Regions from separate parts of the Roseovarius conchicola genome, predicted to be linked through region 1. Evidence: riboswitches for the same ligand, from Rfam matches in the RefSeq annotation. Region 1 holds a riboswitch; the other holds the start of a gene.
The links. A riboswitch is a leader RNA that binds a small molecule or an ion and turns the genes downstream of it on or off. The one in region 1 is predicted to bind cobalamin.

Region 2: linked by a shared signal. The riboswitch ahead of V6N02_RS11210 (energy-coupling factor ABC transporter permease) and the one ahead of V6N02_RS14520 (hypothetical protein) in region 1 are both predicted to bind cobalamin.

What each region holds. Positions count from the first base shown of each region.
Region 1 covers NZ_JBGEHK010000005.1:34,592-38,583, reverse strand. The annotation lists gene V6N02_RS14530 (DUF1127 domain-containing protein) at 261-482, shown strand; gene V6N02_RS14525 (sugar O-acetyltransferase) at 678-1,226, opposite strand; gene V6N02_RS14520 (hypothetical protein) at 1,245-1,514, opposite strand; cobalamin riboswitch at 1,618-1,819, opposite strand; gene V6N02_RS14515 (hypothetical protein) at 1,887-2,198, opposite strand; gene V6N02_RS14510 (alpha-hydroxy acid oxidase) at 2,280-3,428, opposite strand; gene V6N02_RS14505 (hypothetical protein) at 3,588-3,992, shown strand, end outside.
Region 2 covers NZ_JBGEHK010000003.1:402,985-406,976, forward strand. The annotation lists gene V6N02_RS11200 (cobyrinic acid a,c-diamide synthase CobB) at 1-822, shown strand, start outside; gene cobA (uroporphyrinogen-III C-methyltransferase) at 819-1,544, shown strand; cobalamin riboswitch at 1,562-1,775, shown strand; gene V6N02_RS11210 (energy-coupling factor ABC transporter permease) at 1,847-2,524, shown strand; gene cobF (precorrin-6A synthase (deacetylating)) at 2,589-3,350, shown strand; gene V6N02_RS11220 (hypothetical protein) at 3,772-3,992, opposite strand, start outside.

The DNA.
Region 1 (3,992 bases):
CTCCTGTTTTGGCCTTTGATCTATAGGTGGCATGTTTTGCGCCGGGCGCAAGGCGACTTCGTAACACTCTTAGTGTCGCTCAGGATTATTGCAACAATAGCATGACGTTAGGTCACTTTCTTCTATGCGCTTGCTGCATAGCAGCATTGCTCCGACAGGGGATTGTGCACCTGCAGCATATACCTATCTTCTCCAACAAGAGACACGAGCAGCCCAGAACGGGCGTCGCAATGAATAGTATTCCGCAAGGACCCAAGACAATGACGTTTGCACCCCTGACCCAATCGCGCAGCAACGCGCTCACCCTGACCATCGCCGAAACGCTGAACAAGACTGTGCAGCGGATCCAGGATTACCGCAACTACCGCATCACTATGGACGAGTTGTCCTCACTCAGCAGCGCACAACTGGCCGATATGGGCCTGCACCGCAGCGAGATCAAACGCGCGGCCCGCGAGGCTGTCTACGGCGCAGAGACCTAACACCAGATCGGATGTCCCTCCTCCTCCCCCGGGGCATCTGTACCCGGCTATGGCACTCCTCCTCCCTGATGTCATAGCCAAAATTCCCGGGTTTCTGACCCGGTCAAGATCGCGAACGACCCTCCTCCTCCCATTTGGGTCTGACGTGCTTTGATGGCGGCACCCTCTCCTCCCTCGGGTGCCGCCATTCTTATTTCAAGTCAAAGGTTTCGCCGGGTTTCCGACGACGGTCACGCCGGCAGGCACATCTTTTGTCACAACGCTGCCAGCGCCGACAATGGCCCCGTCGCCGATAGTGACGCCCGGCAGGATGATCGCACCACCCCCAATCCAGACATCTTCTCCGATTTTGACAGGACGCGCACGTTCCAGCCCCTCGGCACGCTTCTGGCGATCCTTGTGGTGGTTGGGACAGTAAATCTGCACCTGAGGCCCCAACATACTGCGCGCGCCGATGCGCAGTTCGGCCGTGTCCAGCAACACACAGCCCGAATTCAGATAGACCCGGTCGCCCAGATAGATGTTCACGCCATAGGCGCAATGAAACGGAGACTCGATCCAGACATCCTGCCCAACATGTGCCATCAGCGCGGCCAGTTTGGCCCCTAACGGCCCACGCTCATCCGGGTGTTGGTGATTGTGTTGATGCAGCGCATCCCGCGCCCGCATCTGCATAGCCAGTAATTCGGGGTCCAGGCAGGTATACCATTGCCCGGCGGCCATTTTCTCGCGTTCTGAATTCATGGCCGCCCGATTCCTGTTCTAATGCAAGCGCCGCGCGCGCCCGCCCCGTGACCGGGGTCGCGTCACAGGGCTGGTCGCCTGGTGCAGGAAATCGACAAAAGCCTGCGCCGCAGCGCTACCGGGATTCTGCGCCTCAGGTACTTTCAGCGCATCAACCGCGTCTTGTGGCGTGGCCGCGCCCGGCATGGCAAACACCCATTCCAGAAACCCCAGCCGCGCGGCTGCGGCTGCATCTTCACCTTTCAAGTCAAGGGCTTCCAACCCGTCTATAATGCGTGTGGCAGTCATGTTCTCAGTTTCTCCCCGGCCACACCCCGGGCCGGATGGGGCGATGGAGCCTAGAGGGATGGGGCCTTTTGAGGCCAATCATCCGTCCCGACCGCCCACCGCGATTCGACGTAGACCCAAGGCTGGTTTCCGGGCTTGGCGGGCTCTGGATGTTGCGCCTTCCCGGGCCGTTGGCTGGCCCAGTGGCATCGTGCAACATCCCCCAATTCTTACCGTTGCGGGGGCAGCGCCGGTATCTCACCGGCTTCCCAATTCTCCCCGTTGATCGTGCAAATCGCAGGGGCACCTCAGACTTTCAGTTTTGCCCAAAGCGATACACCGCGCAAGTCAAACTTCGCCGCGATGCGGCATGAAACCGACAGGCAGAGGTCGTCATGGACAGGTGATCGGAACCATATACCCGGCGGGCATGACACGATTCCCCAACACTGCTGTGGGACGCGAGGCATCCCGCACACACCCGGTCTGTTGGCGCAGATAGGTTGAAAAATCGGGACTCAGGATATGTTGAGGCAGGGGCAACCCGGTTTCACCCGCCCCCGGGGCGACGCGGATGTAATTGGAATTTGGCGATGGGTGCGACAAATCCAGATCAAAAGCGCTCATCGTTGGAGCCTTGGGCGGCGCAGCGCAGGCTGAAAGCAAAAGACCTGTCGCGATCAGGATCAGTCTGGTCACTTTCATCGCGCCTCTCCGCCGGGTTAACACGGTGACCACAAACTATTGGATCGCGCGCAGCCGCTCAACGACAAGGTAAAGACATCGTTAACGCGGAACCGAGCCGGACCAAACACATTCGCGCACCTCGGTAAGCTTGGTCAGGCCAAGTTGCCCCATATTGGCGATCAGATCAGCGCGCAGGATATCAGCCAGATGCGCGGGGCCAGCAGGGCCAAGCGCGGCCAGCGCATAGTGCCACGCGCGCGCCATCATCACGTAATCCGCGCCCAAAGCGATGGCCCGCAAGATATCAAGCCCGCTCTCGACACCGCCATCCAGGATCAAGGGGAGGCGTGTCGCTGCCCGGATCGCCGGCAACATCTCGATGCCGGTCGGGGCCGCATCAAACTGTCGACCACCATGGTTGGACACCCAGATCGCATCAACGCCCTCATCTTCAAGCCGCTGGGCATCCTCAACCCGCAAGATCCCTTTGACCACCATCGGCCCGTCCCAGGCATCGCGCACCCAGCGCAGATAGTCCCAATCCGGTGCGGTGCGCAGCAGGTATCCGGCATGAGCGTTCGAGGGCAACCCCTTGGTATCGGGCGCATAATCGTCAATCAGGCGCATCCGCGGCATCCCTTGCTGCGTCATGCCCAATGCCCAGGCCGGACGGAACGCGATCTGCGCCAGAAGGCGTGCTGTCAAACGAGGCGGCTGCGTCAACCCCGAGCGCATCTGGCGTTCGCGGCGGCTGCCCACGGGCACATCAACCGTCATCACTAGGGTCGAGAAACCAGCGGCTTTGACCCGGGTCAGCATGTCGCTGCGAATGTCAGGATCGCGGGGCGTGTAAAGCTGGAACCACGCGTCTTCGCCGATGACGGGTTGCAGGTCTTCGGGCCTCTGGCTGGCCACAGTCGAGAGCGTATAGGGAATCTGTTCCACCGCCGCCGCCCGGGCCAAATGGCGTTCGGCATCGGGCCAGATCAGCCCGGACATACCAACTGGCGCGATGCCTACAGGCAAAGCATGGGTACGGCCCAGCAAAGCCGTCTGTAAATTGGGGGTGGTTTCACCATGTAAAACCGAAGGCATCAACCGCACATCATCCAACGCCTGCCGATTGCGTATCTTGGCCAGGTCTTGCCCCGTGCCACTATCAAGGTACTCCCAAACAAAATGCGGCAAACGCCGCTTGGCACGGATACGCAGATCGCTGAGGGCGGGATATCTGACATGCAAGTCCATCCGAGGGACTGTGCGGTGGGAAGGGCGAAATTGTCCAGAGGACCGAGTAGATCCAGATGAGCGTCAGGCCGGGCCGCTAACCAAATGTTCTTCTTTTGTTTAAACCTGAACGCGCCCCATGGTAACAATTCTTAACCAAGCGTTAATGCTTGGACTTGAGTGAGCAACCCTATGGGCGAAGTGGAACTGGCCGCGCTGCTATGCGCCTTTCTGGCCGGAAGCGATGGCGAAACACGGCAATATTTCGATGTGAACGGCCTCAGCCGCCATGTACGCGTGGATTGTGAGACCGATAGCCACGTGATCGAAATCGGGCTGGACGGCAAATCCTCGGCCCGCGACAGCCTGCATCAGGCGCTGTTTTATGAACATCTGACCGGAAAAATCCCGGTAGTGATCCTGATCGACCGCGATGGGCTTGAAGGGCGGTTTGAATACGAGCTGCGCCAGACCGCAGGAATGGTTGGGGTGACCTATCTGCGCTGCGCCGAGGATTTCATTGTCAGATGGGCCGCCACCGGCCCCATGCGCCCGGCGTGGCGCGAGGCGAGAAACGACGTGCCA
Region 2 (3,992 bases), on a different contig from region 1:
CTGAGCCTCGGGATGGAGGCCGTCGGTGTCCCGGTTCTGGGTGCCCTGCCCCGGCAGGGTTCCGTGGAACTGCCCGAACGGCATTTGGGGCTGGTGCAGGCCGAGGAACAGCCCGAGCTTATGCGGCTTCTGGATGCGGCGGGCGATTTCATCACCGAACATCTCGATCTGGACGCCGTGCTGGCCGCCGCTGGCGCAACGACACCGCCGAGCGGGGCCTCGCAAATGCCGCCACCCCCCGGGCAACGCATTGCGCTGGCACGGGATGCGGCGTTTTCCTTTGTCTATCCTCACCTGCTGGACAGCTGGCGCGCGGCAGGGGCCGAGATCCTGCCATTTTCGCCGCTAGCCGATGAGGCCCCGGATGACAGCGCCGATATCTGCTGGCTGCCCGGCGGCTATCCTGAACTGCACGCGGGTGTTCTGTCCGCCGCCGAGGCATTCCGCAGTGGATTGCAGAACTTTGCCGAAACGCGCCCCGTGCATGGCGAATGCGGGGGCTATATGGCCATGGGCGACGGGTTGATCGACAAATCCGGGACACGGCACCGGATGGCGGGCCTGTTGGGGCTTGAGACCAGCTTTGAGAAGCGCAAGATGCATCTGGGATACCGGCGCGTGACGCTGAAAGCGCCGATGCCGGGGATGGCGATGGGGGCCGGGCTGCGCGGGCACGAGTTTCACTATACCACCATCCTGGCGCAACCCGATGCGCCGCTGGCCACGGTGGTGGATGCCAACGGGGCCGAAGTGCCGGAAACCGGATCACGGCGCGGCCATGCCACGGGCACCTTCTTTCATCTGATCGCAGGCGCGTCGTGAGCGGGTTTGTGTCATTCGTATCGTCCGGGCCGGGCGATCCCGAGCTGTTGACGGTCAAAGCCGTTGATCGCCTTCAATCTGCCGATGTGGTGTTATTTGACGATCTGTCCTCGGGGCCGATCTTGTCGCATGTGCCCCCCGAGGCCGACCTGATCGGGGTGGGCAAACGCGCGGGGCGCGCCTCGCCCAAGCAGGATCATGTCAGCCGGCTGTTGGTGGAACATGCCGAAACGGGCGCGCGGGTTGTGCGCCTGAAATCCGGCGATGCGGGCATTTTTGGACGTCTTGAGGAAGAGGTGGACGCCCTGTCGCAAGCCGATATCCCGTTCGAAATCGTCCCCGGCGTTACGGCGGCCTCGGCAGCAGCGGCGGCAGCCTCGATCCCCCTGACCCGCCGCCTGACGGCGCGGCGCGTTCAGTTCATCACGGGCCACGATGTCGCTGGGATGCTGCCTGAAGATCTGAACATGGCCGCCCTGGCCGATCCGCTTGCCACGACGGTCGTTTACATGGGACGGCGCACCTTTGCCGCCCTGGCCAGCAAGCTGATCGCAGCAGGCCTGCCGGGCGAGACCCCCGCCTTGTTGGCAGAATCGGTCTCAACTCCGGCCCAACGCCTGACCCGGCATTCGGTGCACAGCCTGTCGGAGGTGACGGTTGATACGGCCTCAACCGCGCCGGCCCTGATACTTTATGGCCCCTTGGCAACTGAGAAGGATTGACAGACCAAGCCTTCACGTGACACGCAATTATTGACGGTCCCCAAAACGGCGCAAAGCGTCCGGGGTAAAAGGGAACACGGTGCGGTTTAGCCATCAGGCGCCAAATCCGTGACTGCCCCCGCAACTGTAAGCGGTGAGCGACCCGCAAAGCCACTGGGCGTCCAAGCCCGGGAAGGCGCGGCAAGCAGCGACCCGCAAAGTCAGGAGACCTGCCGTCAGGGGCATGTGCCCCACCAAACCGGTCCAAATTGGGCCATCTTCATAACCAAAGCCGTCGGGGAAGACGGCAAGGAGACAGTGAAATGCATATTGAACCCGGAATCGTAGACGGCGCGAAAATCGTGCTTTCTTATGCCACAGCCGCCGCCGCAGGTGGTGTTGCCGCCAAGGCCGCTTTTGACATGGTGCGCGAAAACGGCGCGCTGGCCTTTGCAGGCCGCGCGGCGATTGCCACCGCTCTGACCTTCATCTTTTTCGAGGTGCTGCCGCACTATCCCGTCGGCGTTAGCGAAGTCCACTTCATCCTCGGCTCAACCCTGTTCCTGCTGCTGGGCGCCGCACCGGCGGCGTTTGGCCTGGCCCTGGGCCTGTTGGCGCAAGGTCTGCTGTTCGCGCCGTTCGACCTGCCGCAATATTTCATCAACGTCACTACGCTTCTTGTGCCGCTGTGGCTGGTGCGTGAAATCGCCAATCGCATCATTGCGCCCAACACCGCATACGTGGACCTGAAATACAGCCAGGCTCTGGCGCTCTCGACCGCCTATCAGGGCGGCGTTGTGGCCTGGGTAGGGTTCTGGGCCTTCTACGGCCAAGGCTTGGGTGCCGAGACCATGACATCGGTTCTGACCTTCGGGGCGGCCTATATGCTGGTGATCATCATCGAGCCGATTGCGGACCTCGCTGTCCTGGCCGGAGCCAAGGCAGCCCGCGGGATGACGGGCGGCGCATTGTTCAATGCGCGGCTGCATCAGGCGGCCTGATCCTGTTTAAATCCAAGCGCGGCCTCTGGTTTGGGGGCCGCGTTTTTGTTTCCGGAACCCTGCTATGTATCTCCTTTCTCTGGTTGGTATCGGCACTGGCAACCCCCAGCACCTGACGTTGCAGGCGGTTGATGCACTCAATGCGTGCGATCTGATTCTGATCCCCCGCAAAGGTGCAGACAAAGAAGACCTGGCCGAGGCACGTCGGCAGATTTGCGCAAACGTCCTGCGCCCGGAGGGACCGCAGATTGCCGAGTTTGACCTGCCAGTGCGCGATCCCGATACCCCGGATTACCATGACCGGGTCAAAGACTGGCATGATGCCATCGCCGCAGTCTGGCATCGTGAGATATTGGCGGGGTTGCCCAATGGAGGACGGATTGGATTCCTCGTCTGGGGAGATCCGTCGCTCTATGACAGTACGCTGCGCATTGCCGAGCGCCTGAAAGGGCAGATGGAACTGCGGGTCGAGGTCATCCCAGGCGTTACCTCTATTCAAGCGCTGACCGCAGGGCACGTCATCCCGCTCAACACGATCGGTGGCCCAGTGACCATCAGCACAGGCCGCCAGCTGCGCGACAAGGGCTGGCCAGAGGGCTGTAGCACACTCGTCATCATGCTGGACGGTGGGTGCGCCTTCCAAACCCTGGCCGACGGAGAGTTTGACATCTGGTGGTCTGCCTATGCTGGCATGCCACAGGAAATCCGCTTGTCCGGCGCGTTGGACCAGATATCAGACGAGATCCTCAAAACGCGGGCAGAGGCGCGTACCCGGAACGGATGGATCATGGATATCTACCTCCTGCGGCGACGCGGCCCCCGGTAGTCGGACCAGCATAAGCCTCCCCATCTGAACTGGTCCTGCAGGATCTGGCTGGCTCCCTGGTCGATCGGCTTTTTTGTTAGGGACTAACGCCGTCTCCGCGATCTACACGGTGGACCACGATATCTGGACAGGTAAGCAGCTTTGCCAGAAAAAGATAGCCTATCTGTCAACAAGGAAAAACGCTGCCATAGGGGCAAACTTTAGCCACTGTGGAGTACCACATAGTTTGACCCTCGGGCACCTGCTAACCCATTGATTTGTAGTCACCCAAAATCTGAATGACGCACCTGATTGACCTTTTTTGACAGATAGATTGACCCCTGAGCGCGGTTTCATCGAAACCAGCCGTTCAAAGTGTCGTTATCGAGGTCCGGTTTGCGGGACACAGCCGCCTTTCGCTATAAACCAACCAACGGCTGCTTCATTTACGCAATCCAGTTAGAAAGCGCTCGACCTTCTGCATCATCGTTGGCTTAGATGGGCCGGAAGACCAACCACCGCCGTTCTCGAAGACCTGTTCTTGCCATGTGGACGGTTTTTGCCGCCATGAACCACGACGAGCGGCAAATTCCATGCCGTCCCAGTCCATGAACCAGACATCTTCGGACAAGTGGAATGTGCAGAGATCGTCAGACCAGATGT